Regions from separate parts of the Flavitalea antarctica genome, predicted to be linked through region 1. Evidence: riboswitches for the same ligand, from Rfam matches in the RefSeq annotation. Region 1 holds a riboswitch; the other holds the start of a gene.
The links. Region 1 has a riboswitch for thiamine pyrophosphate ahead of ACX0G7_RS19970 (class I SAM-dependent methyltransferase). Riboswitches for the same ligand answer to the same signal wherever they lie in the genome.
Positions count from the first base shown of each region.

Region 2: another riboswitch for thiamine pyrophosphate. It lies ahead of ACX0G7_RS14030 (TonB-dependent receptor); the one in region 1 lies ahead of ACX0G7_RS19970 (class I SAM-dependent methyltransferase).

Region 1 covers NZ_JBTLQG010000027.1:43,848-58,823, forward strand. Annotated here, with positions in the region: gene ACX0G7_RS19935 (Crp/Fnr family transcriptional regulator) at 1-304, opposite strand, end outside; gene ACX0G7_RS19940 (alginate export family protein) at 568-843, opposite strand; gene ACX0G7_RS19945 (LacI family DNA-binding transcriptional regulator) at 896-2,083, opposite strand; gene ACX0G7_RS19950 (FAD-dependent oxidoreductase) at 2,528-4,471, shown strand; gene ACX0G7_RS19955 (Trm112 family protein) at 4,586-4,810, opposite strand; gene ACX0G7_RS19960 (thiamine phosphate synthase) at 4,807-5,466, opposite strand; gene ACX0G7_RS19965 (AIR synthase family protein) at 5,463-6,515, opposite strand; gene ACX0G7_RS19970 (class I SAM-dependent methyltransferase) at 6,522-7,244, opposite strand; TPP riboswitch at 7,328-7,431, opposite strand; gene ACX0G7_RS19975 (DJ-1/PfpI family protein) at 7,523-8,428, opposite strand; gene ACX0G7_RS19980 (GlxA family transcriptional regulator) at 8,667-9,641, opposite strand; gene ACX0G7_RS19985 (tetratricopeptide repeat protein) at 10,099-11,661, opposite strand; gene ACX0G7_RS19990 (hypothetical protein) at 12,622-12,828, shown strand; partial or broken gene ACX0G7_RS19995 (restriction endonuclease) at 13,023-13,193, shown strand; gene ACX0G7_RS20000 (nSTAND3 domain-containing NTPase) at 13,356-14,976, shown strand, end outside.
Region 2 covers NZ_JBTLQG010000013.1:89,496-104,471, forward strand. Annotated here, with positions in the region: gene ACX0G7_RS14020 (PASTA domain-containing protein) at 1-266, shown strand, start outside; gene ACX0G7_RS14025 (rhodanese-like domain-containing protein) at 323-625, shown strand; gene ACX0G7_RS14030 (TonB-dependent receptor) at 700-3,063, opposite strand; TPP riboswitch at 3,180-3,284, opposite strand; gene ACX0G7_RS14035 (head GIN domain-containing protein) at 3,472-4,185, shown strand; gene ACX0G7_RS14040 (head GIN domain-containing protein) at 4,240-4,950, shown strand; tRNA gene ACX0G7_RS14045 (tRNA-Met) at 5,046-5,117, shown strand; gene era (GTPase Era) at 5,253-6,122, shown strand; gene der (ribosome biogenesis GTPase Der) at 6,251-7,564, shown strand; gene ACX0G7_RS14060 (hypothetical protein) at 7,782-7,979, shown strand; gene ACX0G7_RS14065 (hypothetical protein) at 8,127-10,259, shown strand; gene ACX0G7_RS14070 (DUF4954 family protein) at 10,409-12,625, opposite strand; gene glmS (glutamine--fructose-6-phosphate transaminase (isomerizing)) at 12,650-14,485, opposite strand; gene ACX0G7_RS14080 (S9 family peptidase) at 14,659-14,976, opposite strand, start outside.

The DNA of each region.
Region 1 (14,976 bases):
AATCTTCCCAAGCTTCTATGTAATAAATACTGGGTGTTAACATAACATAACTTTCACGGTCACCTGCCCACCAATGCTCAACATAAAGGTCTACCACATGTTCTTTCCCCTGGTCATCTAAATAATATTTACGCATAGCTCCTTTGATGATAAAAGCAAAGTATTTACATATCCCACCTTCTTCTAAAAAGTATTGTCTTTTCCTTATTTTTTTGTTGGTAAAATGGCTTTCGATAAATTGAAAGTCTTCATCTGTGATTGAAGTTGAAGCATAGGTTTTGAGATAAGCATGAAGTGGATGCATGAGCATAAATTGACTGGCTAAATTAGTGATTTTTTTGATCTTGATTTACTGCCAGTCCTGTTCATTGTAAAAACCACTTCATCGCCTCCCTTTCCTATATCTTTGCGAATATCACCATTGACGAACATACGTTTATCCTTACCAGTAAGGCACAACACTGTTAAAAATTAAACCCTAATACCGAGCCTACAAAAAAGCCATTTTGATGTAGGGCTACTACTTCATTGATAAAACTTCCTGTTTTAAAATATTGTACACCGATGTTATAGTTCAGAAAAATTATTTATGTTCCATGTAAGAGTCATAATGTATGCTGTACCAATGTATCTTTTTTTCGAATCGGATCCCGACAACCGGAACGAACCACCTGGGGCATAAATACCAGCCTCTGTAGAGTAGCGCCAGTAGATTAGCACATCCATTGTAAGCCTCAGTTTGTTTTTGGGGGTCCACGTGAAGTTTGGATATACGGAAATTAAATTTGCCGGACCCACTTGCGGATTCATTCCAAAATATCCACCGTTCCAAGGAGACCACACCCGGTAGTTACTGTAAAAAGTAGGAATAAAAACAATTTAGAAACAACCGGCATTAGCTTCCAACAGGGGGTGGTTTTTTTGAAGAATCCCGCACGATCAAAGTACCTTTTACTGTAACGTTTTCGCAACTTTTGTTTTGTCCAATGATCTTTTCCAGTAAAAGCCTGGCGGCCGCTTCTCCGATCATCGAAGTCCGAACGTCAAAAGTGGTGAGTTGTGGTTCAATTATTTCTCCGGTATATTCATTGCCAAATCCGGCAACACAAACAGTATCCGGCACTTTGATTTGTTGTTTTTTTAGGTATTGAATTACTTGCACTGCACTTTTATCCGAAATTGAAAATATTGCGTCAACCGGAACAGGGTCTTTTAGCCATGCGTCAACGGCGACGGAGACTTGAGCCATGCTAAAATCAACATTAGAGATTAGCCGCGCATTAAATGGCACGTTAAATTTCTTCAGAGCCTTCTTATATCCCTTCAACCTCTTTTTTGAAATCATCAAATGTGGCGGACCAAGCAACAGGCCGATTTGTCTGCATCCTTTTTCAAGCAAATGTGCTGTTACCTGGAAAGCACCTTCTTCATCCTCGCAAAAAACGCGCGGCGTTTCAACTTCCATCGTTACCCTGTAAAACTGAACAATGGGGATGTCCCTTTTTTTTAATTGAACGTTTATATGGTCAAATGTTGAGGTCTCAAGCGAATGGCAGAACAAAAGCCCGTCAATCATATTATTCATCAATGCCTGCACATTCGCTACTTCTGTTTGATGAAGATCATCTGACTGACTGATTGCAATACGGAAACCAGCTTGTGAAGCTACACGTTGAATGCCGCTTAACATGGTTGCAAAAAAAGTAGTCTGCAAATTTGGAATAATTACACCCAGCGTATGAGTAGACCTGGTCACAAGGCTGAGTGCTAATGCATTTGGCTCATATGCTAATTCAAGGGCTATTTTCTTGACTGCGGCCTTGGTTTTCTCGCTAATGTCTGGGTGATCGTTTAACGCTCTTGATACAGTAGAAACCGAAACTCCGATCGCTTTTGCAATATCTGACAGTGATGTCTGGGTACCTGTATTTACTTTCGGCTTCTTTTTCGTTTTGATGCTTTCGTGATGTAGCGTGAAATGATAATTACGGTCCTTACAACAGAATCGTTGCTTGTTACGAACTATACCAGACCTTTGAATAGTCTCGGCTTTTAAACATCTCGGGCAAACAACTCTTGGCATGGGGTAAACTTTAATTACCTATCGAAAACGATTTCGCAAGTATTTGCGATAGGCAAATGTTCATATGAAAGCGTTTCGTGGGTTCGAATCTAAATCAATATTTATACATTTAGCAACCTGATAGTTCAAATGATACTTTAAAACCGGGTCATTAGTTTTGCTATTTGCTGCACGGTTTCAACACAATGATGCTGAAAACGTCCAAGTATCGGAAATGATTGCGGAATCGTTTTCGATAGGTAAAATTAATTGATCGGGTAAGCTCCCGTAATATTATTACCTTCTTCACTATATCTTTAGTTATACCCGGATGAAAAAGAGATAGGTGGATTGATTTTTATTTTTTTAGTTGATACACTTTTTCGTGACCAGGTAAACACCAAATGGAGTTTGCTAAAGGTGCAAACCCAGATCATTATACACCTGATAATTAATTTTTGCAAGATGAAAAGAAGACAATTTGTTGGACTGATTGGCAACACAAGCTTAGCCTTGTTAGCAGGCAGTATGCCGGGATTAGCCAGTACTGATAAAAAGAAAGCCGCAGGTGAATATGTTTTTATCGAAGCAGAACAGTTTGCTGACCTTGGTGGGTGGGAATTAGATCAACAATCGATGGAGCAAATGGGATCGCCCTATTTATTGGCTCATGGGTTGGGAATACCAGTTATAGATGCAACAACAAATATTGAATTTCCCTCCGAAGGTAATTATCGCGTTTGGGTTCGTACCCGCGACTGGGTAGCACCGTGGAAGGCACCTGGTGCTCCCGGCAAATTTCAGCTTTTGGTAGATGGTGTGGCACTCAAGGAGATCTTTGGAACTAAAAGTGCAACCTGGCATTGGCATGATGGTGGCATTATAAAGGTTGGCAAAAAGGCTTCCCTGGCGCTGCACGATTTAACTGGTTTTGAAGGTCGCTGCGAGGCCATCTTATTTTGCAAGGATGGTGATTTTAAGCCAACAAATGATATTGCCTCCTTAACAAAGTTCCGGCGCAAGCTTCTTGGCCTTCCCGAACAGCCAGGAGAAGGAGGAAAGTTTGATCTTATTGTTTCCGGTGGTGGTTTAGCAGGAACCTGTGCCGCCATTTCGGCCGCCCGGAATGGAATCAAGGTTGCCCTTGTGCAAGATAGACCGGTGCTTGGAGGAAATGGTAGTTCCGAGGTACGTGTATGGCCAGAGGGTCATACAAATAAAAGCCTATACCCACATATCGGCGACATTGTTAATGAAATTTTACCCCCAATAAAAAAAGAAGCGGGACAGGTATTAAATGGCGTGGCTGCAAACTATTATGATGATGAACTTAAGCTTCGGAAAGTTAAAGCGGAACCTAACATAACACTCTTTATCAATCACAGGGTTATAAAGGTCGAAACTGAAGGACAATCAATAAAAGCTGTAGTCATTCAAAGCACCCGTACCGCAATGCAAAAGAGGTTGAATGGAACATTGTTTGCAGACTGCACCGGCGACGCTACCATCGGCTACAAGGCTGGTGCGGACTATGAATACAAGGTGGAAAATTTAATGGGAAGCACTAATCTTTTTAATATACTGGATGCCTCCAACAAGGAAGAAGTACTGGCATGTGAGTGCAAAGACAAAAGTGCATTGGCTATGCAATGTGAAATGGGAGATTATGACCAGCCTTTCCCTCGTTGCCCATGGGCTTTAGATTTGTCAGATAAACCTTTCCCGGGCAGAAAAGGCACAAAGACTTTTGGAAAAGAGGGGCTTGAGGCATTTGCAAATAAGTGGTACTGGGAAAGTGGGTTTGATAAAGATCAGGTAAATGATATTGAACTTATACGCTACCATAATTTCAGAGCCATGTATGGTGCCTGGGACGTTTTAAAAAATGTCGATAAGATGTATCCGAGGCACAGGCTTGGTTGGGTAGCGTTTATAGCTGGAAAACGCGAATCGCGTCGTTTGATGGGCGATATAGTACTTGATGCCGGAGACTTTAAACAACAACGAAAGTATCCGGATGCGTCATTTCCCTGTTCCTGGCACGTTGATCTTCATTCCCCAAAAAAAGAATATGAAGAAGGTTTTGAGGGAAATGCCTTTGTAGCCGACTATACCCGTGGAGCTGAATATGAGTATGGCGGTGAGTATTGGGCTCCATACAGAACATTGTATAGCCGGAATATCAACAACCTGTTTATGGCAGGCAGATGTATCAGCGTAACAAAATCAGGCCTGGGCCCGGTAAGAGTAATGAAGACCTGCGGAATGATGGGAGAAGTAGTAGGCAAGGCGGCTTCCATTTGTATCAAACAAAATGCTTCGCCACGGGAAGTATATACCAAACATCTTGCAACATTGCAACAACTGTTGAATAAACCAGGCAACGAAACAGACTTAAAAGCTTTTTAGCAAGGTACGCGGCCAATTCAACGCAGACTGTAATCCTCGAAATGCTGAGATGGGAAGGATCTGTCAACATCACATTTAACGGTTGCAGAAATAGCTTATGAACTGGGATTTCAATTAAACATTACCATTGCCGAGCAGGGTTTGTTCCAACCCAACTTCACGGTATTCATCGGGTGTCATGATCGGCACTCCATAAACAATTGGATATTTTCTTTTGCAAGTGTCACAAGTGAGGATACCTTCGAGAATATCCTGGCTGGCATCCTGGATAAACACTTCTAATAAGAGATCGTGCTTATCAAAAGGACAGCATAGCTTTTTTATGGTTTTCAATTTCATTTGTGGTGATTTTCTTTAATTTTCCTGAGAGCTTCTTTATACGCTTTGGTCGCTTGCTGTGGGTCATCACTACTTAAGATGCCACCTATTACCGCCACGCCATCAAATCTAATTGTGTGTGCAAGCATTAACAGGTTTTCAGGCGTAACTCCACCCGAGATAAAAATGGGTATCTCAGTCATGTTCTTCGTTTTATTGATAATTGCAGGAGTGACTGTTTCACAGGCGCCAGCGGAACCGGAAGGAAACATCGAACAGAAAGAAATATAGTCAAGCCGGTTTTCAATCGCCCATTCTACAACGCTGGTGTCATTGCCGCAGGTGATACCCGTGATAAACGGGCGGTTGATCATTTGTTTCATCGAGTGGATATCGAGGGTGATTTTATCCAGGTGAATTCCATCAATTTCCGGAAGTTCCTGAAGTAGTTGCCAATCTTCGTTGATCAATACCGGCACGTCATATGCTGAACAAACTGCGCAGATCTTGTATATGAGTTCTGTTCTGCGGGCAAATAACTCCCACCTGTTCCAGATCTGAACAAGACTGATTCCACCATCAAGCGATGACTTCAGTTTATTCATAAGCGCTTGTTCCGGTAAAGAAGGATTAACAACCAGGTACACTCCCCCGGTTGCTATTGACATGTGGTTCATTTCCATCCCATTTTATACGCGTTGAAAAATGCGGCCCAATATGGGTCCCTGCTAAAAAAAGGCAATGGCGTATTAATGCCTTCCTTCACTAACTGGTAACCATCTTCCTTATTAGTAAACTCCCCTATCACGGTGGCTCTTATATCGTGTTGGCTCAACCTATCCACTACATTGCCGGCAAATTCTTTTTCAGCAGCAATGATCATTGCACCTGCGCCGATGCAAAACCGGGGATCGAGTTTAAAGAGATCAAGGATCTTTGCAGCAGTGTTACTCACCGGCAGCTTGTCATTATAGATACGAACACCGTTACCGGAAGCTATCGCCATTTCATACACGGCACCCAGTACACCTCCTTCTGTTACATCATGCATAGCTGTCACTTCCAGCGATGGATTCACCACATCCGCTGCAATCAATCCGTCTTTTAGGGAAGACGTCTCATAAAACAGGTTGTGCCCATCTTCATAAACCTGTTTACCCAGGGTGTTTTTTACAATCTCCGGGAAGCTCATGGCCAGGATAGCCGCCGACGACAAGCCGCATTCCTTAGTGACAATAATCTGGTTGCCGGCCTTTGCATTGCTGCTAACGCGTATTTTCTTTTTTGGCGCAGTTAAGTACATGGTTCCTCCACCGGATATCGTCGAGTTCTGGCCTTCGATCCCGCCGGTGTGTCCACCGGTAATGGTCACCCCGATCTCACTGCAGTATTTATGAATATGGTCCCAGTAGATTGTAAAGTCCTTTTTGGTCAACGTAACAGGCAGGTTCAGTACCATCTGGACATACATCGGCGCAAAGCCTGTTGTTGCCATATCATTTGACATCAGGTGAACGGACAACCAGGCGGACTCCTGTAAACCCAGCGAAGGGATCAGCGACAAAGGATCGCTTGTTATGGCAAGAGCCTGGTCGCTACCCAGATCGATCACAGCCACGTCTACTCCTAAACCCGGGCCCGTCAACATTTCGCTGCGATGATGACCGCAATGCGCAAGCACGAGTGTATCTAAAGCGCCGTTCTCTATCTTGCCGGATAAAAACATGATCCTCTATTTATCAACATTAAATTTTACATACAATCCAAAGAAATCTCCAATGGGGATACTCCATTGCTGAACGGGAAACCATTCAGGCAAACCGGTGCAGGTCCACTCCAGCCTGTATTCTCTTCCCTTAAGCGCTTTTTCTATCTGGCGGATCAACAGTTGAGGCGTATAAAAAGTAGCCGTTATATAAAACGGATTTTTACCAAATGCCTGTTGCACCCGGCGCCTGAGGAACTTTGGAGAATTGCGGTTCATCATGCCAAATGCGATGCCATGCCTGGCCACCCTGGCGGCTTCCAGTATAACCTGCACAGGATCTTTATAGTATTCGAATGTGGTGATAAAGGCGACCGCGTCGAAGCTCTGATCTTTAAAAGGCATGTGGTGTGAATCAGCATTTACCAGGTCGCCGTCAAACAAATGCACTGCCTGTCCCAGCATAAAAGGGGAAATGTCTGCACCTGTGGCCTCAATTCCGATTTCCTGCCACCACCGCGTAAAACGAGTAGTGCCACAGCCAAATTCCAATAGTTCTGCAACCCTTGCGTCTTTCTTCAGCAATTGAGCTATCACTTTCTTTTGCCATATTTCTGCCCTCTTATACCTGCCTTCATACCATTGCTCATACGTGTCAGTGTAATCGCGGTTGAAGAACCATTCCTTACGGCCCTGCCAGTTGCGCAGGTCTTTAGTTACGTGGTCAAATTGTTTTTTTGCCAGTTGCATAATCTTGTTTTAAAAAGTAAAGCCTTGTTCCCTGCAAGGATAATAAGTGCAGGGAACAAGGCTTTATAAAACAACAAAGTGAATTATGCTGGCCAATGCATTCCCTCCGCCGGTATTATCCGTATCAGGTTGTGTCGGGTATTATCTCAGCCTTTAATATCAATTAAAAGCACCCCGTGCAAGTACCATGCAATATAATAGTTTTATCTAGTGTTCCAATTTTTAACTGGGTCTACGACAAAATAACCACAACTACATTCAGAACAGGTTAGACTCTTTCAGCGCCTGATTCTCTGATATAATCTTCCTTTGTCTTCTTTCAGTTTAAAGCCAACGACTCTATTATTGAGATCTCTTGCAAAAAGAATCTCATCGTCATTTGGAGTCATGAACAGGTTTTCTTCGATGAAAAAGATCGGCGTTTTCCGATCATTATCCGTTGCATAAAGTGTCTTATCTCTTGCGTTTATTTTTAATTGGATCTGTTTATTATCCTTGAATTCGTACACTCCCTGATATGCCTGGAGGTGAGCGTCCGTGAAATCCCTATAGGGGTTATCAGCTGATAAAATCAATCCTTCACCAGGCACCCATTTATCATATTCCATGTACCAGGCTGCTTTCCTGGCTGCATTAAGGCCATCAAGCTTTGTAACTAAATGCAATGCTCCATCAATTCCCGCAGAAATTCCGGCAGTCGTTATCACTTTGCCATTATCAACAAAGCGGGTGTTTCTTAAAACTTTTGTATCCGGATAACCTTTCTCCAGGCCATCCAGTGCATCGTGAAAAGTAGTGGCAGTTTTGCCTTTCAGCAGTCCGGCCTCGGCAAGTATAAAAGCTCCTGTACATACTGAAAAATAATACTCAACTTCTTTTCGGGATTTTATCCAATTGATCACATCAGGATCTTTAGAGGCTACGCCAGAATTTCCACCGAAAAACGCGAGAACACCGGCTTCAGGAGCATCAGTTAATGTATAGTCAGGCACTATATTCAAAATGCCTTGAGATTTTACTTTTTTTGTTTTCGAAACGGTAAAAACCTCATACCCGGCGTATGAGAAAACCTCCATAGGTCCGGCAAAATCAAGTACTTCTACTCCATCTTGTAAATAAAAAGCTATTTTTTTTCTGATTGGCGGAGTCGGTTCTGTCGAATCATTATGTAAGACTAACTTCATCCCGCACTGTGTACAGATTCCGGCTTTATTAAATGTCAGGCTATCACATTCTCTATTGCATGGCGGACAAATGTAATCAGGACTTGATTGTTTAACGGAAGATTGCGCATGTGCCTGGAAGTGTAAAAGACTTACAAGCAGAATCAAAACTGTTTTCATGATTGATTGTTTGATGAACCCAAAACTAATAAACGCCGTCTGATCGGGAAGGACAGATTAGCGCCACATCAGGACAAACTCAGGATATGTCGGATAGCTCAACAGGCAAAACCTGGAGGTGTTTTTTTAAAAGCGCTCTTAACTGATTAGGGCTCTTAAATCCACAATCTAAACTTACAGACAACATTTTGTTGCCATCTGCCAGCAACTGTACAGCCCGTTCTACTCTTAGTTTTTCGAGGTAATAACCAACCGTGATGCCCGTGGTTTTTTTGAAATTTCGCGTCAGGTTCCGCATACTCATATTTACATGGTTTGCTGTAACCTCTAAGGTGCAATTGTGTGATATATTTCGAAGCATAAAATCCTGTGCGTCATGAATGCGTGTGTCAAGATGATTTCTGTATTGAAGAAAAATACTCAACTGCGGATCAGATTCGCCCCTTCTTAGATAAACTACCACTTCTTTAGCAACGTCTATAGCTAACTTAGTCCCGAACTGTTCTTCCAGGATATAAAGAGCCAAATCGATTCCCGAAGAAACGCCGGCACTTGAATAAATATGATCTTCTACAACAAATAAACGGTCTCTCTTTAAATTTGCTTGGGGATATTTTAATGAAAATCTTGAGAAGTATTTCCAATGGGTGGTACAGTTTTTACCATTAAATAAACCTGCTTCTGCCAGTATAAATGCACCCGTACAAACAGAACAAATCTTAGTTCCGCCAGCATATTGCCGTTTTAACCAATTCAAAAAGGGACTAAATTTCAGGTGAAAATGATTATCCAGAATTTGGCTATAATCCAGCCCTGGTACAAAAACAAAATCGGTTGCTGATAACTCGAATTGGTCAAAACAAGTTAGCCTGGAAAAAAACAAGCCTGCACTACTTTCGACTTCCGCCACTTCATCGAAGCAGATAAAATGAAGTTCAATCTCCGCATTATATTCTTTTGCTTCATAATAAATATGTGCGGGTCCTGTTATATCAAGCAAGTGCACTTTAGGCGGTACTATAAAAAGTATCTTTTTGATATTCTGCGCGTTGATTTCCTCAAAGGAAACATAATATTCTCAGAAAAAAGGAAGGGACGAAGCGAGTCTGTGGGAAGAATGGTTTTAATCTTATGAATTATATCGGGCGACTATATTGAGCGAAATGGTGAGATACTTTTTAAACGTGACTTTAGCAAGATCCGAATACCCTAGATGTCTGGGCTATTCAATTTGTTCGCGTTAAAGAAATGAACGAATGTATATACCTTGGTGAAAAATGTTTAAACCTCCGAGGGTAAGCTTAGAATTTGAAACAAAAGTTTACATAATCATGCTCTTTAATAGAGCGTCTAGATCTTATCACTTATAATTATTCAAACCTATCGAATCTTGAGTTAGAGAAGCGTTCATCCCATAAATGGTCAATTCTCGTGCAATTATGTAAGTATACTTTTAGTGGTCCGACTATTTTGTTTTTCGCCATAAATTAACATTCACAACTGATGCTTTTTCACTCACTTGTCGAATCGTTTTTAGGACTGTGACGAATTATTGAAGAAATACGGCCGTATTCAATTTGACTATGTTCGACAACTCGTTTTCGTAACTGAATTGATTCGTTAAAATTTGGGTATCTATTCACGGACTCATTTAAATACTCAAGACTCTTTGTAAAATCTTTCAGCATAAAATAGGTAAAACCTAGATTATATAAAACGTCTTTTTCATGTCCGTATCCATTTTCTTCTAGGTCGATTAGAATCTGGAGGGCTTTATTATGGTTAGCCTCTGGTGAGTGATTCCAGTACCTGACTAATCCAAGCAAGGCAGTATAGTTATTTTCATATCCTAAGAGAGAAAAGTCAAAACATGTTTTAGCTTTTGAAAAATCGCCAATATTAAAGTAACAATTGCCCAAATTTGATAAAACCGAATAGTTTGCAGCAACGTCATGGTAAGGCGTGAGGCTTTCTGCAAATTTAATTGCTTGTGCATCTCGCCCGGTTTCAGACAAGATAGAAATATATTTGTCTGCAATAGGTTGATGATCTGAAAATATTTTCATGTAACGTAGACATTCCTTTTCTGCAAAATGAAAATTGCTTAATTCAAGATGGCAGAGAATTATGCTATCCAATACCTTCTTAAAGCTTAGACTTTTTGATGAGACTAGCAAATAGCGTTCGAGTCCGTTGTTAAAATCTTCTTTAGCCAAATAAGCATCACCCATTAAGGCATTAACAGTGTCGGGATCTGCGCCCCATCGAATAGAATCAGCCCCAACAGAAATGGCTTTATCAAAATCACCAGTATAGAGGTGAAACATAACCAACATTTCAAATGTTTTGGGGTGATCTGGATCTATACGCAACGCCCTGTTCATTTTTTCTCGCGCAGACTCACGTTCTCCCAATTCAAGATAAGCCGAAACTTGAGCTAACACGGCCCTCACATCATTCGGCGAGAGGTTTTCAGCTTTTTTATAGTAACTAATTGCTTGAGACGGATTAGCCTTGTAAGAATGATAAAGCGTACCAGCATTGATAAAAGCAGTATACCGCAAATTCTCCGGCAATGCATTTGCGCACTTTTGAAATGATGTTATCGCTTTTTCGGGTAAATTGGATATGGCACAAATCATGGCTTCAATAAACTGCTGCAGCGCTGTAGTAGTTATTACTGATTTCTTTCCATCTGCGTACTTTTTAGCGTCCTCGACTCTATTAAATTGCAACAGTTCCATAAATGTATCAACTACCTCGAGTTCTGTGGGATTTTCGCCATTTTTCATTATAGACAATACCTGCTTAAGCCAAGTTACTGTTGCCGCATTTTGGTGACTCGACGAAATTAAATCTTTTAAATGGGCGGAACTATCATTTAACTTTTTCTGAACCATCGCTAGGGAGACATTGGCCTTTTCAAGTTGTTGTTTGTAAATTTCCGAATCTTTTGCACCGGCCGTTTTACCTTTGACATAGTAGATATGACCCACGATTAAGCTAATAATGAAAGTAGTCAGGGAAAAAAAGAATGCTATTATCGGGTCACCAAAAACCTTCCAAAAATCCATACTTAGAGCGGCATTAGGCTTTAATTTACAAAAAAATTTACATCAGCAATAAGATTTGATTTTTTCCAGAGAGCCAGCTAAAAAATTAGAACGAGTAACGAAGCTGGGTAATTATAGTGAATAGAATTGAAAGTGTTACATTAACCGTGAAAAGTGTCCTGGGCATTATATACAGAAAGATATTGGAGAATCGAGGAAATAATAAACAAATGGTGATTCGCTTATACGATGGGCAGGACAAAAGGATAACATTAATTTATGAATGTTTAAAGATTGTGGCATTGGGTGAGAAGTCTGTCTTGATTTCATGGTTCTTCCACTCCTATCCTGTCTTTAAGCCATCGATTGGCAGCATCTATTATTCAAGACTATTTATCCGGGGAGGTATCCCCTTTGAATCCACTTATTTTATCTTTCATCTTATCAACAATATTAGCCGTAGCTGCTTTGATCGACCGCTAACTAACAGAAATTAATGCAAAAAGAAGGGCAGCTGCCCTGGTAGAAGGAAATGCTTCGATTTAATTCTACCGCGATACAAGAAATTCTCAAGCCATTTCTTAAATTTCATCGATGCGAATTAAACATTCACGCGTTGCAAACTGTGAGAATTATCTCAAAGTTAAAGAACTGCTGCCTCAGAGCTGAAAAAAATCTCCTGACCTATAACGGGCTGCTCGGTTGCTTGATGGACACGTGACTTGGTGCAGCTTACAAAAACCTTTAATGGTTATGCCTGGGGGGGGTATGTTTATATCTCACTGGAATCCATCCCTTGGTGGCACAGAGTCATCTGAACAAGAACTTGCAGGAAGACGAAACAAACTCCTAAGAGGGGGCATTTTTACCACAACTAACAACCAGTCAAGATCTGCAATAGCATTAACAATAGTTAAAGATATCCTGTTCAAGAATTATAGAGATAGTATGCGGACAATATAAAATTCACAAACAAAAAATATGGTAATGGTTATTGCCTGGGATTATTCACCAGACGATGATACTGACAATAAAAAGGTAAACCATAATGGAACGGTAGCCAGATTCAATCGATTTATGCTGAGTGATACACGGTCAAAGAAGACTGTAATTCTTCTTAGAAATTATGATAAAACATCACCAAATATCGATCAGGAAGGAAATATTATCGTGAGCAACCTTGCATAGGCTTCATTTGCAACAGTAAGCTCATCGAAGATGTGAAAATCCTCCCCTTTTTGACTGGACGATTTAGAAATCTATATTTTTGCTTATTCAGAATCTAGGAATAACGGAACTTAAAATTATGTTTAAAAAGAATGCGCTTTCTGGTTTTAGCGCAAAAAAAATGATATTTTCAAATACAAATAGACCCCACACTCATGAACAATTATGACTTCTCGAGTTTGAATGATAAGGAATTTGAAGAGTTGTGCCGGGACCTGCTAAGCGCCGATTTGGGTCTAAAACTAAGAAGCTTTAAAAGGGGGAAAGACAACGGTATTGACCTACGCTACTCCACTGCCAACAAGTTGAACGACACTATAGTCCAGTGTAAACATATACCTGAATCGAAGTTTAGTGCGTTAGTGACGTTGCTTAAACACGATGTTACAAAGCTGCCACAACACAAAATTCGAAGTTATATAATTGCGACGTCGATTAGACTTCTTCCTCAGCATGAAAAAACTATATTGGACCTATTTAAACCCCATATGATATCCGCGAATTCTATCTATGACCGGGAAAGATTAAATTCAATTCTTTCTCAATTCCCGCAAATCGAAAAGAAGTATTTCAAACTTTGGATATCTAGTTCTAATGTTTTAACTCGTATTCTACATAATTCAGTGAATGGTCGTTCTGAATTTTATGAACAAAAGATTCGAGCCAATATTAAAAAATATGTTTCAACAAAAGCCTTTGCGGATGCAATCCGGATTCTAAAAAAACATCACTACCTGATGATTACCGGTCAGCCAGGAGTTGGCAAAACAACTTTGGCTCAAATCGTAATTTATTCTATGCTCTCAAAATCTTACCAGTTAGTCGTAGTCGAGCGTGATCTGAAGGAGGCAGAAGAAGCAATCACCAGTGACCCCGATGCAAAACAAATTTTTTACCTAGATGATTTTCTTGGATCAACATACTTTGACATTATTCATCCTAAAACAACAGATGGCTTACTTGTTAACTTCCTAGAGCGAATTACAAAATCTACAAACAAATTTTTAATCTTGACAACGAGAACCACTATCCTAAATTCAGCTTACCAGTTATATGAAAAAATAAATCAATCTGCCATACATTTGGGGAGAAAGGAATTAGAGCTGGTGGAATATAGTGATTTAGACAAAGCTCGAATTTTATACAATCACCTATTTCACTCTAAAATTTCTCGCACATATATGACTCCTCTGTTTGCTAATGAGTCATACTTAAAAATCATTAAACACCAAAATTATAATCCACGATTAATAGAGTTTGTGACAGACAATACCAGGTTCTCCCAGAGCGGCAACCAGGATTACCTTCAGTTTGTCTCTGATATGCTCAATAATCCTAAGGAAATATGGAAACAGAGTATCACAAATCAAATCAAAGATGAAGATCGTTTTCTCCTGTTTACCTTGCTTAGTTTGGGTGGAACGGCCCATGAAAATGTAATTCAATTCGCTTTTAAACAAAAACTAGAATACGAAGTTAGCCATTCTGGGTTCACTAAAACATTTAATACCTATGTAAGTGTGTTAGAACGGCTTTTGGATGGCCATATAACAAGGACAAAATCTGGTTATGAAAGCAATTTTATTCTAAAATTTATAAATCCATCTCTTGAAGATTTTTTATCAAATTTTTTACTAGAATCTTTAGAAGAACGAAGAAAAGTTTGGGAATCTGCAGTTTACATTGAACAATTAGAAAGAATTTACAGATCTATTCTAGTTTTGGTATTCCAGCGCCCAGGAACATTCAATGAACAGACAGATCTCCTAAATTTTATTAAAACACATCGTTTTGTGTCAATGACTGATTTCGGAGAAAGGCAGGCAGAACTGACAAAATGTAAAATCATTGTGGTTTTTCAAAAGCTGACGGAACTTTCATTTTTAAGAGAAAAGATAGACGCTTTATGCGCAGAACGGCTGAGCAATATTGATTTCAACAATATCTTAAACTTTCGGGTTTTTGACATGCTAATTGCAACGATGCAAAATGGATTTCAAGGCGGGAAAGTATATCAGTTCTTCAAAGTAAACTGGGAGATCATCAGCAACACCCTTTGGTCAAACATCACTATTCCGGATGATATCGATGATGTTATCAATATCTTTA
Region 2 (14,976 bases), on a different contig from region 1:
AGGATGAATTTGCAGTACCTGACCTTGTTGGATTGACGTATGAGCAGGCCAGGGCCTTACTCGAAGGAAACGGGCTCGCTATCGGAGCATCGATTTTTGATCGTGATGTAGTTGACTCGGCGAACTCATATGTTTATCTTCAACGCCCGGAAAAGATGACGGCTGATAACAGGGTTATCCGGATCAGGCAGGGACAGTCAATAGATGTTTTTCTTGGCGTTAAAAAACCTGAAAGGCCGGTTGATTCTTCCGGCGTAATGTATTAATATGATCCGCAGCCCTGGAACTTGTTATTTTAGTATATCAGATAAAAAATCAAATCATGGAAAATATCACAGTAGAAGAAGTCAGGAAAAGATTGGATGCGGGCGATAAGCTTCACCTGGTTGACGTGCGTGAACCTTCGGAAAATGCAGAATTTAATATTGGCGGTAAACTTATCCCGCTTGGAAAAATCCGGTCGATGGATGTGCCTGAACTGGATGACCTGAAGGATGAGGAAGTAATTTGTTATTGCAGAAGTGGGGCAAGGAGCGGGCAGGCTTGCATGATCCTGGAATCTATGGGATTCAAAAACACGAAAAACCTGGTTGGCGGAATGCTGGCATGGCAGGGAATGAATTAGGAGCGGGAAAGAATTTCCAACCCGCTCCTCTGAAGGCTACTCATGCAGCCTTAATATTTACCAGTGCCAATCGATCACAACCTGATATTTAAACTCATCATGAAGTTGGTCCCGGCCATCGGGTAGTAATAGTTTTCGGTGGTCAGGGAACCATCATAGTAATAACTGAAAGTATAGCCGTTTGATTCGTATTTGCGGTTGAAGATGTTATAGACCTGTGCGCTCAGATTTATCTCTTTTGCGAGCAAACGGCGAAGGCTGTAGGAAACGCGGACATCCTGCACGAAATAATCATCAATACTCCTTGACTTTGTTGAAGTGTTGTCAAGGAACTGACGACTCACATATTTGCTGAACAAATTCAGTTCAAGATTTCGCACCGGTAATAAGGTTACCCCCGCAAAACCTGTTATGGCGGGTGAAAAGGAGATATCAGTTTCTCCATGATTCACTACTTTCTGGCCGCCTGCATCATAGTCATCAATATATTCAGTGAAATTGTTGATCCTGTTCCTGCTCAGGGTAAGGTTCCCCGATATACTCAACCAGTTTGTGAAAGCGGCTTTTCCCTGGAGCTCAACACCCATCCTGTAACTATCCGGAATATTTGTTCTTGTTTGTACGCCTACATCGTTGATCTTACCGGTTTGTACAAGTTGATTTTTGTAGAGCATATAATAAAGGACCATTCCCCAGCTGTATTGTCCTTCTCTTTTTTCTATCCCCAATTCGAAATCGTGCATGCGTTCAGGATTTGGTTGCTGGGAGAGACTGGCTTCAAAATCATCGCGGTTGGGTTCTTTATTTCCCATTGCATAGGAAGCATAAACCTGGTAATTGTTTTTGGCATACGATAACCCAAGCTTTGGATTAACAAAGTCATAAATGTTCCTGACCAACAGATCGGGGTTGTTACGGAAGCCACCGATATTGTACAGGACCCTTCGATACTGGATGTCCCCGAAGAGCTGCAACCCCGGCATTACATTATACTGATACTTCGCATATACATTAACGTCAGTCTTATAGGCATCCAGGTCATACCATTTGTGCTGAACAGGAAAACCTGCTGCTGCCCAGGGTACTATGCCAAAATGATTACCATCGTAGCGGTTCCAGCCGCCGCCTGCGGTTAACTCGGATCGGCCGCTTTTATATTGTAAGGAGAGCACCTGTCCGTAATAACTGTTGTCCAGCCACAGCTGCCGCACAAGGTCGGTCTCGTAGCTTGTATCGCTGCCGTTGATAACCGCCGGCAGGCCATAATCTTCATAAGCTTCGCCGGCCCGGTAGTTTTCATAATAGCCTTTACCGTTGGATAGAAAAAAAGCAGTGTTGAAACTTAGCATCGGGTTAAACTGGTGATTAAAGAGTAACTGGTAATGGTCCTGCTGATAATTGTCTGTTTCGTTATCATAAGGAACACCGGGTTTCTCAGTGCCGGATGAATTATAGGTCCTGTTTGAATCGAGGTAACTTTCCGGTATCCCGTTCCATGCCTGGTAGGTTTTTTCTTTACCGGAAAAAACATTGAGCCTGAGGGATGATTTTTTGGACAGGTAGGCACCGGATATGTAAAAGGAACTGAGATCACTGCTTGCCCTGTCAACGAACCCATCACTGGTGATTTTCGAAAGCCTGGCATCAATCGTAAAATGATCAGCGATGATACCGCTGCCTGCTTTCACGGTATGTTTCCATGTGTTGAACGAACCCACACTATTATTGATCTCGGCATAAGGCGCCGTGTTGATCTCATTTGTACTGAAGTTCATGGTTGCGCCAAATGCACCGGCTCCGTTTGATGAAGTTCCAACCCCGCGTTGTATCTGCACGTTGTTGATGGATGAAGCGAAGTCAGGAAGGTTAACAAAAAACAGTCCCTGTGATTCGGCATCATTGTAAGGGATACCATTGATCGTCATATTGATCCGGGTCGCATCCGATCCGCGGATCCGGATCCCGGTATAGCCAACACCATTTCCTGCGTCCGAATTGGTAACGACAGACGGCGTCTGGTTGAGAATAAAGGGGATATCCTGCGCGAAATTCAGTTTTTCAATGTCTTTTTTAGACAAATTGGTCTTGGTGAATGGGGCCTTGTCACCTGCCCGGGTGGCCCTGACCTCGACAGGCTGCATCATGAGGTTGAATCTTTGCAAGGACACTACAAGGTCCTGCTCGTTACCGGTAATCTTTTGTTCAACACTGCGGTATCCCAGGCTACTGACCCGTAGCAAAGGGTTGTTCCGGCCAGTGTTCCTGAAATAAAAATAACCCGAATCGTTGGTGAGCGTGGTTGACACGTCTTCCAATTCTACTGTCGCCGCTGCTACTGCGGTGCCGGTGGCGGCATCTGTTACTCTCCCGCGTATTTGCTGGGAGGTCACAGTGTGGGAAATCATCAGGTAGCAAATCCCCAAAAACAATTTTTTCATCGTCCATTAAGTTTAAATGGTGTCCCGTACTACAGGATCCATTTGCAGGAGCGATCTGTATTACGGGACTAAAATTGATTTGAAGGAAATGCTGCGGAAAAGAAAAGTAGGTGTGAATACTAAAAAGCTACCTTCCCTGCGCAGGCATTACCCTGACCAGGTTCTACGGGTATTATCTCAGCCTTGCCGGTTTTAACCGCAAAGCACCCCGAGGAATCTGAGAAATGTTCGCCAAAGGCGGAACGGCGGCAAAGATAACAACAATTTTTTTTTCTCTTGTAACATTTAAGTGCTGATTTCCGTCACACACATATATATCGAAAATCAGGCTTTTTTGAAACATTTTGACCGTAGCCGCTACTTTATGAAGGTTCATTAAAATTAATTGCCACCTAATATTTTAAACATATGAAATCAATCAGTTTTTTGTTATTCGGATTTCTTTTGACGATCTCGGCCCATGCACAAACATCTATCAAGGACGCGAATGCTGAGGTGAGACCTGCAAAAGACTTCCATGCTATCAAAGTGTCAAGCGGCATAGAGCTTATGCTGGTACAGGGTAATGAGGAAGCGCTGGCGGTTAGTGCAGTCAGTGAAGAACATCGTAAAAACATAAGGACAGTGGTAGAAAACGGTGTTTTGAAGATCAGTTATGATAATAATGTCTGGAAAAAAAATGATGGGAACAAAAGACTGAAAGCCTATGTTTCGGCGATAAAGATTGATGACATCCATATCACTTCCGGTGCTTCGGTAAAAATCGATGGTAGCCTGAGTTCACCCGAGCTTGGAATTGATGCTTCAAGCGGAGCATCTTTCAAGGGTGAAGTAAAATCCAACCGCATCGTTGTTGATCAAAGCAGCGGATCAGTTGCAGATATCTCCGGAGTCGCCGGTATGTTGAAAGTAGAAGGCAGCAGTGGCAGCGTGTTCAATGGCTATAATCTGACGGCGGATAGTGCAGAAGCGGATATCAGCAGCGGTGGTCTTATACATCTTACTGTAAACAAAGAACTCTCGGCAGAAGCCAGCAGTGGTGGTTCAATCTCGTACAAAGGCACCGGGGTTATCAGGAACATAAAAACCGGCAGCGGTGGAAGTATTCAGAAAAAAAGCTGATAACGCCGCCCATCCGACCCTCTCAAAACTTTCTAACAGCAATAATTTATCATCATGAAAAAGATACTGTCCATATTAGCGCTTTCTCTGCTTGTTTTGTCCGCGCAGGCTCAACAGATAAATGATCCAAACGTTGAGGTCAGGCCATTAACCGGGTTCAATTCCATCAAAGTATCAAACGCCATTGACCTTTATTTATCCCAGGGAGATGAAGAAGCCGTTGCGGTGAGCGCTGACAAAGTTGCCTGGCGCAATCATATAAAGACGTCTGTGCAGGACGGTGTTTTAAGGATCTATTACGAAAATACCGGTGACGGATTTAAAATGGGAAACCGTAAGTTGAAAGCATATGTTTCGGTGAAGGATCTCGTGAACCTCGAAGCTTCCGGGGCTTCTGATGTGGTGATCGCGGGAAGAATGACTGGTGGAGATGTGCGTATTCAGATGAACGGGGCGAGTGATTTCAGGGGAAGCGTGGACTTCAAGTCGCTCGACCTGAAACTTAATGGTGCATCAGATGCCAACATCACCGGCAGAGTGGTTTCATTGAAAGTTGATGCCAATGGCGCAAGTGATCTTAAAGGCTATGAACTGGAGACCGATATTTGTACGGCTGAGGCCAGTGGTGCATCGGATATAAAGATTACTGTCAACAAAGAACTAAGTGCGCGTGCTTCCGGTGCAAGCGGGGTATATTATAAAGGTACGGGGGTGATCAGGGATATTAAATCCAGTGGTTCGAGCAGTATCTCCAAAAAAGGATAACAAGTTAAAGAAACCAGAAATGATTGGATTTTATCTTAAAAGATGCAATCATTTTTGGTTTCGATGATGAAACGGTATACATTTGCAACCCACATCGCGAAGTAGAGCAGCGGTAGCTCGTCGGGCTCATAACCCGAAGGTCGGAGGTTCGATCCCTCCCTTCGCAACAAAATCAAGGCTCTAAGGAGCCTTTTTTTATTTGTAGCATCCCGTTCTTGCCTTCTCCGCGTGTGGAAACCCGTTCATCGATTTAGTTTATCGGCACCGGCCTTTAAATTATCTTTACACCAATAATTCAGATTTTGAAGTCAGGTTTTGTAAACATTTTTGGTAAGCCTAATGCAGGCAAAAGCACTTTTCTCAATGCAATGATTGGTGAGAAGTTAGCCATTGTCTCGTCCAAGGTCCAGACAACCCGTCACCGGATCAAAGGCATACTTACCGGCAACGACTACCAGGTTATTATTTCTGATACCCCGGGTATCATTGAACCGAAATACAAACTGCATGAGAAGATGATGCATGCGGTGAGAAATGCACTCGAAGACGCTGACCTTGCTTTACTGATCGTAGATGTGAACGAAGATCCCGAAGAGGCGAATACGATATTTGAGGCGTTGAAACTAAAGGTACCGGCGATTGTGGTGCTCAATAAGATCGACAAAGCAAAACCTGAGAAGATCGAACAAACGGGAAAGTTCTTCAGTGAAAAAAAATACTGCAAAGAGATCATTGCCATTTCCGCGCTTGCCGGTGTTCAGCAGGCAGAACTGGTGAAGGTAATGCTCAAGTATCTGCCGGTAGGAGAACCGTTTTTTGAAGGAGATGAGATGACAGATCTTCCCACAAAGTTTTTTGTAGGAGAAATGGTTAGGGAGAAGATCTTCAACCTGTTCAAGGATGAGATTCCCTACCATACAACAGTGGCAGTAAAAGAATTTACGGAAAAATCGACGCTGATCAAAATTTCGGCAGATATCATTGTTCAACGGGATACCCAGAAAGGCATTCTACTTGGTGAAGGCGGAAAAATGATCAGGCAGCTGGGAACCGAAGCGCGGAAAGATATTGAGCAGTTCCTGGGGCAAAAGGTTTTCCTCGAACTTTTTGTGAAAGTAAAGCCGAAATGGCGGGACAATGATTTCATGCTAAAAGAATATGGATACCGATAATTAGTACGCCTGCGACAAAAGACAGGACCGTGTTAGGCGGACAATAGAATGGTGGGAGAGTAACGCAGGCAACATTTTAATACCGGTGAATCCAGTACAACTGAATTTCACCATATAACAATTACAGAATGGGTTTTACAGTAGCAGTGGTCGGAAGGCCGAACGTTGGGAAAAGTACTTTTTTTAACCGTTTGCTGGAGCAGCGCAAAGCAATCGTGGACAATTTCAGCGGGGTAACCCGGGATCGTCAGTATGGAGTTGCGGATTGGAACGGAAAAAATTTCAATATCATTGACACCGGCGGATTTGTGGCGCGGAGCGAAGATGTTTTCGAGAGAGAGATCCGCAAGCAGGTTCACATTGCCGTGGAAGAAGCGAATGCAATCCTGTTTATGGTTGATGCCTCTACCGGTATCACCGAAATGGATAGCTCCATGGCAGAAATTCTCAGAAAATCCTCTAAACCGGTATTATTGGTCGTCAACAAGGTGGATAATCACGAGCGCCTCATGGAAGCGTCGGAGTTTTATTCACTGGGTTTCGAGCATATCTATTTTCTTTCTTCGATGAGCGGAACAGGTACGGGTGAATTACTCGATGCCCTGGCCGACCTGATCACAGAAGAACAATCGTCAGATACGCTTGATCTGGATGCTTTACCAAAGTTTGCTATAATGGGTCAGCCTAATGTTGGCAAGTCTTCACTACTGAATGCACTCGTTGGCCAGGAGCGGACCATCGTAAGTGATATTGCAGGCACTACCCGGGACACGATCCACACACACTATAATCTTTTCCAGAAGGACTTCATCCTGATTGATACCGCGGGAATACGGCGTAAGTCAAAAGTGCATGAGGACCTGGAATTTTACTCGGTGATCCGTGCAGTAAAGGCAATGGACGAAGCGGATATCTGCCTGATGGTACTGGATGCCGAAAAGGGTATTGCGGCCCAGGATCTCAACATCTTCGGCCTGGCAGCCAAAAAAGGTAAGGGTGTGGTTGTGTTGGTGAATAAGTGGGATCTGATGGAAAAAGAGACAAATACGGCCCGCGATTATGAAGCGGAACTTAAAAAACGAATAGCGCCATTTACGGATGTGCCAATTTTGTTTGTCTCTGCGAAAGACAAGACCCGTATTTACAAAGCCATTGAACTTGCCCTGGAAGTCTATGAAAATAAGAAACGCAAGGTCCAGACTTCAAAATTAAACGACGTCATGCTAAAGGCCATTGAGGCCTATCATCCGCCGGTAGTGAGAGGTAACCCGGTGAAGATCAAATATGTAACCCAGCTTCCCACCAATGTTCCTTCGTTTGCATTTTTCTGCAATTTTCCCGATGATGTAAAGGAGTCGTATAAAAACTATCTCGAGAATCAGCTGAGAAAAAATTTCAATTTTACCGGTGTCCCGATCCGGTTATTTTTCCGGAAGAAATAAAAGGCAGGCTTGTTTAAAGGATTAAACAGTATTCGGCAGTTACAGGCACGGTTTTTGAAAAAATAGATTGGTCGAAATCATTATATGTGATCGGGCGACCAAAAACATCATTTAAATGCATCTCTTTTAACAAAATATTTGAATTAAAGCCTCTGGAACGCTTTTAGTAAAAATTTGTTGTTAGATTTGCGCAAACTTTAATCAAAATAATATTCAGATGAAAAAATTTCTCGCAATTATCGCTATTACATCAATTATGGCATCGTGCACCGACAGCGCAAACACTGACGAAACAACAACTGATACAAGTTCTACACTTCAGGCTGCGCCAGACACTACTACGATTACACCTGATACTTCAGCCCTGAGAGCTGATACTTCAGCTGTAAAGCCAGATAGCCCTGCAGTAAAGTAAGCAATATCATTTCCTGATATATAGACCCTCCCTTTATCCGGGAGGGTTTTTTTTGGCGTTTATTGAAGAATTTTACGGTGTTGAAGCGGTCTTTGCCCCCTTGAGTGGTTGGATCAATATGCTAGCTTGCTTCAAATGCTGGCGAATATGTGGCGAGGGAAATCGGGAGTTTATGTGAAGTTTTTTGTTAGTGCTTTGCACTCATTAATATTTATGCTTGCCTGGTGCCCCGGGTGGTCCGCAGAATTGCGATGGGACGGGGAGGCAAATGATGGGTTGTGGCAAAATCCCCTCAACTGGTCATCTAACTCGCTGCCGGGTCCTTCCGACGACCTGGTTTTCGATAACAGCTTAATCAATTCTGCTTACACCGTCAACCTTGGATCCGGTGCGGGCGCTATTGTAATCAGATCTCTTCGCATAACCCCATCGGGATCAAATATTATTACCCTCGTTATTGCTTCAACCAACCTGGAAAGTCCTGCATTAAGTTGTTCGGGTAGTGTATATGGATTGGTGCTGGATCCCGGTGCCGTATTCATCAATGAGTCGGGCGCATCTTCTGGTTCAACTATAGAAGTAACGGATTCCATCCGTATCAACAACGGGGGCAGGTATGTCCATCGTACTCCCAGGAGCCATGCCGAAACCGTCAGATCCCTGTCAAGGGCACCGGGGACCGAGCAAGGTGAATTTGAGTTCAGCATCCCGGTCGCCTCAAGCACCATTTCGCTCAGCGGCCAGGTTTTCGGAAAACTCCGGTTGAGCCCGGGACCCACTGGCCTGATAAATTATACCGGCACAGGTACTAACGGTCTTACGATACGATCCCATTGCCTGATCATGCCGGGTGTGAACCTCAGCCTCAACCTGGAAGGGAGATTGCTGATTGGAGGCGACCTCCTTCATAATGGCGGGATACTGAATCTTGCCTCCACGGCACGAAAGCTCATCATGGAACTGGGCGGAAATTTTCACCAGTCTGCTGCCGCAATAACCACCGAATCCGGAACATCACAGCCTGAAATAATATTGAAGGGAAATCAGCTGCAAGAGCTGGGTATTGCAGGAAATATAACGAACGAAGTTTCATTGGAAATCAATAATCTGGCAGGAGCGAGGCTGACACACGACTTATCGTTGCCATACAAGCTGATACTGAAAAACGGTATCCTTAGTACCAATGATCACCTGGTTATATTGCAATCCTCCTGTCAGCTCGATATTGATGGGGCATCGGATAATTGTTTTGTGAACGGCAAAATAAGCAAAAAAGGCCTGGTCAAGGCCTCATTTCAATTCCCCGTCGGGAAAAACGCCACCCGCAGATGGGTTAAACTCCATGAAGCTACCGGGGATTTTGTCGCTGAATATATGCGCTCCGATCCCAGGATGCTTAGCCCTGACCTTGGAGCCGGCATAGCTCATATTTCAGGACTTGAGCATTGGAGCATCTCCGGAGCCGGCCCTGGGGCGGCTGCCAGGGTGGAGCTTTCATTTGATCACGTAAACAGCGGAGGCGTGACAGATCTGAGTGACCTACGCGTGGCCTGGCTGGATGGTCAGTCCTGGCAGGACGGTGGAAACTCGGCCACAACAGGAACTGCCGGCTCTAACGGTTCCGTAAGTAGTAATATGCAAACATGGGCAGGCACGCAGCCCATATTCTATACACTCGCGAGCAATACAACAACTGAGAATGCGCTGCCAATTATATGGAAAAGTTTCAGCGTCGCTTTTTTCGGGCGAATGATAAGATTGGAATGGATCACAGACAGTGAATCAGTAGCCTATTACAAAGTCGAAAAATCCACGAATGGCTCGTCATTCATCACCCGCGATGTGGTTCGGGCCAGAAACGGTTCTAGGGTTAATCAATATACAGATGTGGTAGATGATTCCCACATGTCACCCCGAAACATCCCGCTTTTTTACCGGGTGGTTATGGTTAAACATGACAGTAGCCAGTCCATAAGCAAAATAATCAGGGTCGGGTCCGGGTGGGGGATTTGGAGAAATTCCCTGGATTCGCGAAATGCCAGGGCGTTTCTTTCCACATCCGTATTGAAAATAGATTTTCAAGTGCCTGTAAATGAACTCTACTTCCTCGTGATTGTCGATATTTCCGGGCGTTTAATCTACAAGGGAAAGATAGAAGTAAAACAAGGAAAATCATTGCTGCCGTTATATTTACCGGTGGCCAGCGGCACGACTCTTTTCGTTCACCTTCGGGATAATAATGGTAACACGGTTGTCATAAAAGTAATGAAGCAAAAATGACCTGTGGTATGGTAAGTGATATGATGTTTAGAGCTTGCCAGTAAATAAGTCACCAAAACGCAGTGAGATTAGTGATTAAGGCTTCGTAGTATGCGGTACTGGGTTTTGGTGATTTTTTCTATAAGGTGCGATGAAGTTTCCTGCAAACGTTATGTGAGATGAAGTTTTTTAAGCCTGTTGGTTATGATGGCTTTGTAGTTTTTCAACTCTGCGATTTCCTTATTGATGAATGAATTGTCCCCAAGCTTCCCAACAACAGCATCCATCTCGGCGTTACTTTCATAAACCATTTGCCTGAACGGATTCATATAATCCTTCGCCCTGGAGTCATAAATACCTTTTACCATCCACTCGCGGGTCGTGATACTTTGCTGGAACATTAGCTTCAGGCAACTGTCACTTATTTTTTTCAGGTTCGTGCCGGTTACCTGTTTTACCGCGGCCATAGCATGAACTAATTTGTCATGTTGATAGGCATCTGCATGTGCCTGGTAAAATGCATGGATATCATCCCAGCCTTTGACCCGGTTACTTGTTATCTGGTGTAACAATTTTTCCACTGCGGCTTCCTGTATAAGCTGGCCTCCAATATTTTTCCAGTTGGTGAGACTTGCCCTCGCAGGCAACTTTTCGAGAAGGCTGGCAGTAGAGGTAATTTTTTCCTTTTCTACGAAATCATTTAATTGCTGAACCGCATAGTAGGAAACCAGTTCTTTAAATAGCAGGTAGGCTGATGGTACCTTGACGAGTAAGGTAGGACGCCCCGTATTTTCAAACTCAGTGGTCGTGATCTCCAGGTCATTCAGGATCTCATTATGACTGTTGAGCAGATCCTTTCCGATCCGTATAAGTTCTTCGTGACTGTATTTTTTGTTATCGTTTATTTTTTTGAAATAGGCTTCAGCGGTGAGTCTTTCTAACAACACCAGGGACCGCAGGATCTCATTGATCGTGTCAGGTGCAAGGAAATTAAATTCCAGTAATTGTTTTTTATTGATGCGGCTATCCCTGTCCACATACTTCCAGCTGTTGCGGGCGAGCGCATACATATTGTACATGAACCAGTAACCAGGCATTACCACCAGCACGTCGTTGGTAACATCATTGCTGACCAAAGAAAACGGGATAGTGATATTGAGTTCAGCAGGGTAATCACCTTTGGCAAGGATAGTATAAGAAGCAAACTTCGAGTTGTGCTTCAAACTAACACATAATCCCGGCCAGAAACCACGTGCAGCCTGTATTTCACCATCCGGGCTTCTTGAATTGTGATTAGAGCCTACGGTTGCACCCGCGGCGATATTACTTTGTCCCTCCACCAGCGCGGCACATAAAAAAGAATTATTGTGATGCTGTTCGTGTGATGGAAATATTAGTGAATTCAATACCTCGCAGCATGAAATGGTTGAATTATCCCCGAGGTAAGAGTTAATAAGCCGGGCTCCATATTTTAGCTGTGAATGCGAAGCAATATAAAAGCGAACGGCCTTTACCCCATAGAAGATCCGGCAGCCAAAATCAACAATCCCATTAACTAATTCGCAACCTTCACCAATCTGGGATTTGGCGTCAGCCGATGAGTTGATGGTTACATTTTTTATTTTATTTGCGCCTTTGATATAGGCATCAGTGCCGATCTTAACATCCTTTAATATCCTGCAGTTTTTTATAACGGTTCTGTCGCCAATAGTGCCATAATAACCACGGCGGCTATCCATTGTTTTTTGAGTGAACTCCTTAAATTTTTGTTGCAGAAGTTCATTGTCACGGTTCCGCGTCCAGAGATAGGCATCCCCCGGCAACATGCCATCAAACGGAATGATCTGCCTTCCCCCGTTTTCGTTACATACCTGTAACCAGATCCTTATATTTTCGTCTTCTCCATCTTTCAGGATCCCGTTACCAAACTTCGCTTTGTCGGTAGTTGCAATTTCGCTTACGTTAACGATCATCACATCACTACCAATGATATAATGTGACAGATAGTTCACATTGTCAACCACAACATTGTCTCCGAAGTCACAACTGATGATGGTGGAATTGTATAGTCCCACCGGCCTTTTGAGATTATGAAACTCGAGATAATAAGGTTCAAGTTTGCCTATTCTCACAAGCCCGTAAAATTTGCAGTTCTGAACAAGCTCAGGATTGAATGCATCTGAAACAAGAATAAAGTTCCAGTTATCTGAGGTGTTACGGTTTCTCACAAGCATCTCAATCTCAAACGCCGTTAACTGGCGATAAGTGATACCATTGTGGTTCTGCTGGTTCCTCAGATAATATTCTTTCTTTCCCTTTGGTAAAAATTCAGGGGATATAAAATTGTAGCCCAGAGTCTGAACGGGGCTTCTTTTGATATCATTCATAAGCAGAAATTGGGTTGAGACCGGTTATTCCACTGTCACTGATTTGGCAAGGTTCCTTGGCTTATCGACGTCAAGTCCTTTTGCAACTCCAATATAATAAGCAAGCAATTGTAGTGGTACCACGCTAAGCATGGGGGCGACAAGTTCATCGGCTTCAGGCACTATGATCACATCATCGGCAAGTCCGGTCACAACATCATCACCTTCCGTAATTACAGCAATCACTTTCCCTTTCCTGGCTTTAATCTCCTGCATATTGCTTACAATCTTTTCATGATAAGAATCTTTTGTAGCAATAAAAACAACAGGCAGTGTTTCATCCACCAATGCTATAGGTCCATGTTTCATTTCTGCAGCGGGGTAACCTTCAGCATGTATATAAGAGATCTCTTTAAGTTTAAGTGCTCCTTCCAGGGCAATCGGGAAATTGTATCCCCTGCCGAGGTAAAGGAAATCCCTGGCATCTTTATATTTTTCCGCAAGCTTTTTTATGGTATCGTCAAGTAGAAGGGTAGTCTTGATTTTTTCCGGGATCTCATGTAGCTGGTTAAGCAGATGCATGAACCTGGTATTATCAATCGTCCCTTTTTCGTACGCGATCTTTAAAGCGATCATGGTAAGAACGGCCACCTGGCCGGTAAAGGCCTTGGTACTGGCAACGCCTATCTCATGACCTGCGTGTGTATAGGCGCCGGCATGAGAGATCCGAGCTATCGAGGATCCTACAACATTCACAACTCCAAAAATCGTTGCGCCCTGCTCTTTTGCTTTTTCTATCGCAACAAGGGTGTCGGCAGTTTCACCGCTTTGCGACACGGCAATAATAACATCCCCTTTGTTAACCACAGGGTTCCGGTACCTGAACTCAGAAGCATACTCAACCTCAACCGGGATCCGGCATAATTCTTCTATTATATATTCGGCCAGCAGACCCGCGTGCCAGCTGGTTCCGCAAGCCACGATAATTATACGCCTTGCATTCTTCAACTGTTCTATGTTGTTCTGAACGCCTGCCATCGTGATTGTTGCGCCGACTTCATCAAGTCTTCCCCTCAGGCAGTCGAAGATGGTATCGGGTTGTTCAAAAATTTCTTTGAGCATGAAATGTTCGTAGCCGCCTTTTTCAATAGCCGCCAGTTCCATGTCCAATTTCTGAATGAAAGGCGTGATCTTTTCGTTGCCCAGGTTTTTCAGAATCAGTTCGTCTGGCCGTATGATGGCAAGTTCGTAATCATTCACATAAACCACTTCTTTGGTATACTCAATAATAGGAGATGCATCCGAAGCAAGAAAGTGTTCTCCTTTTCCAACACCTATAACAAGAGGGCTTCCTTTACGTGCGGCTATCAGGGTATCCGGGTTGTCTTCATCAAGTACAACGATCACGTACGCGCCGGTAACCCTTTTCAGTGCAATGCGAATTGCCTCTTCCAGTGAACCGTTGTTGTGTTTATGTATGTCTTCGATAAATTTCAGCAACACCTCTGTATCAGTATCACTCGAAAAGCTGTATCCTTTTTTCTGGAGTTCTGATTTTAACTGCGCGTAGTTTTCAATGATCCCGTTGTGGATCATCGCCAGCTTGCCATTGGCAGATGTATGCGGATGCGCGTTACGGTCACTGGGTTCACCATGGGTCGCCCACCTGGTATGGCCAATGCCGATAGATGCATGCACATCTTTGCCGACCAGCGAGTTTTCGAGTTCCGCAACCTTGCCCTTTTTCTTATGGACCTTTAATCCGCTATTGAGTAGTGCCACACCAGCACTGTCATAACCCCGGTATTCAAGCCTTTTCAATCCTTTCAGAATTACCGGGTATGCTTCACGATGACCTATATATGCAACTATTCCACACATGATATTTTATTTAGGGGTAGATGAAAACAAAAAACACATTTCAACCAAGTTGAAACGGACAAGGATATCGGAATGATAAATATATTATATTTCTTATACAAGCTAAAGAGACTCAAGATTACACAACTAAGTGCAGATTATCAAGTGCCTTTTGCAAAATCCCCAACCACCTGCTATTTCTTTAAGTTCGTTTCAAACAGTTTATAGATCCGCTTATACTCGTCCGTCCAACTGCTTGGCTCAACAAAACCGTGATCCTCGACCGGGTAAACGGCGAGTTCCCAGTTCTCTTTTTTAAGCTCGATAAGTCTTTGACTCAGCCGGACGATATCCTGGAAATGCACATTCACATCTACCATTCCGTGGCACATCAGGAGGTGGCCCTTCAGACCTTCAGCAAAATAGATCGGCGAACTGCGGCGATAAGCCAGGCTATCCGTGAACGGTTCGTTCAGGATATTGGACGTATAGCCATGGTTGTAATGCGCCCA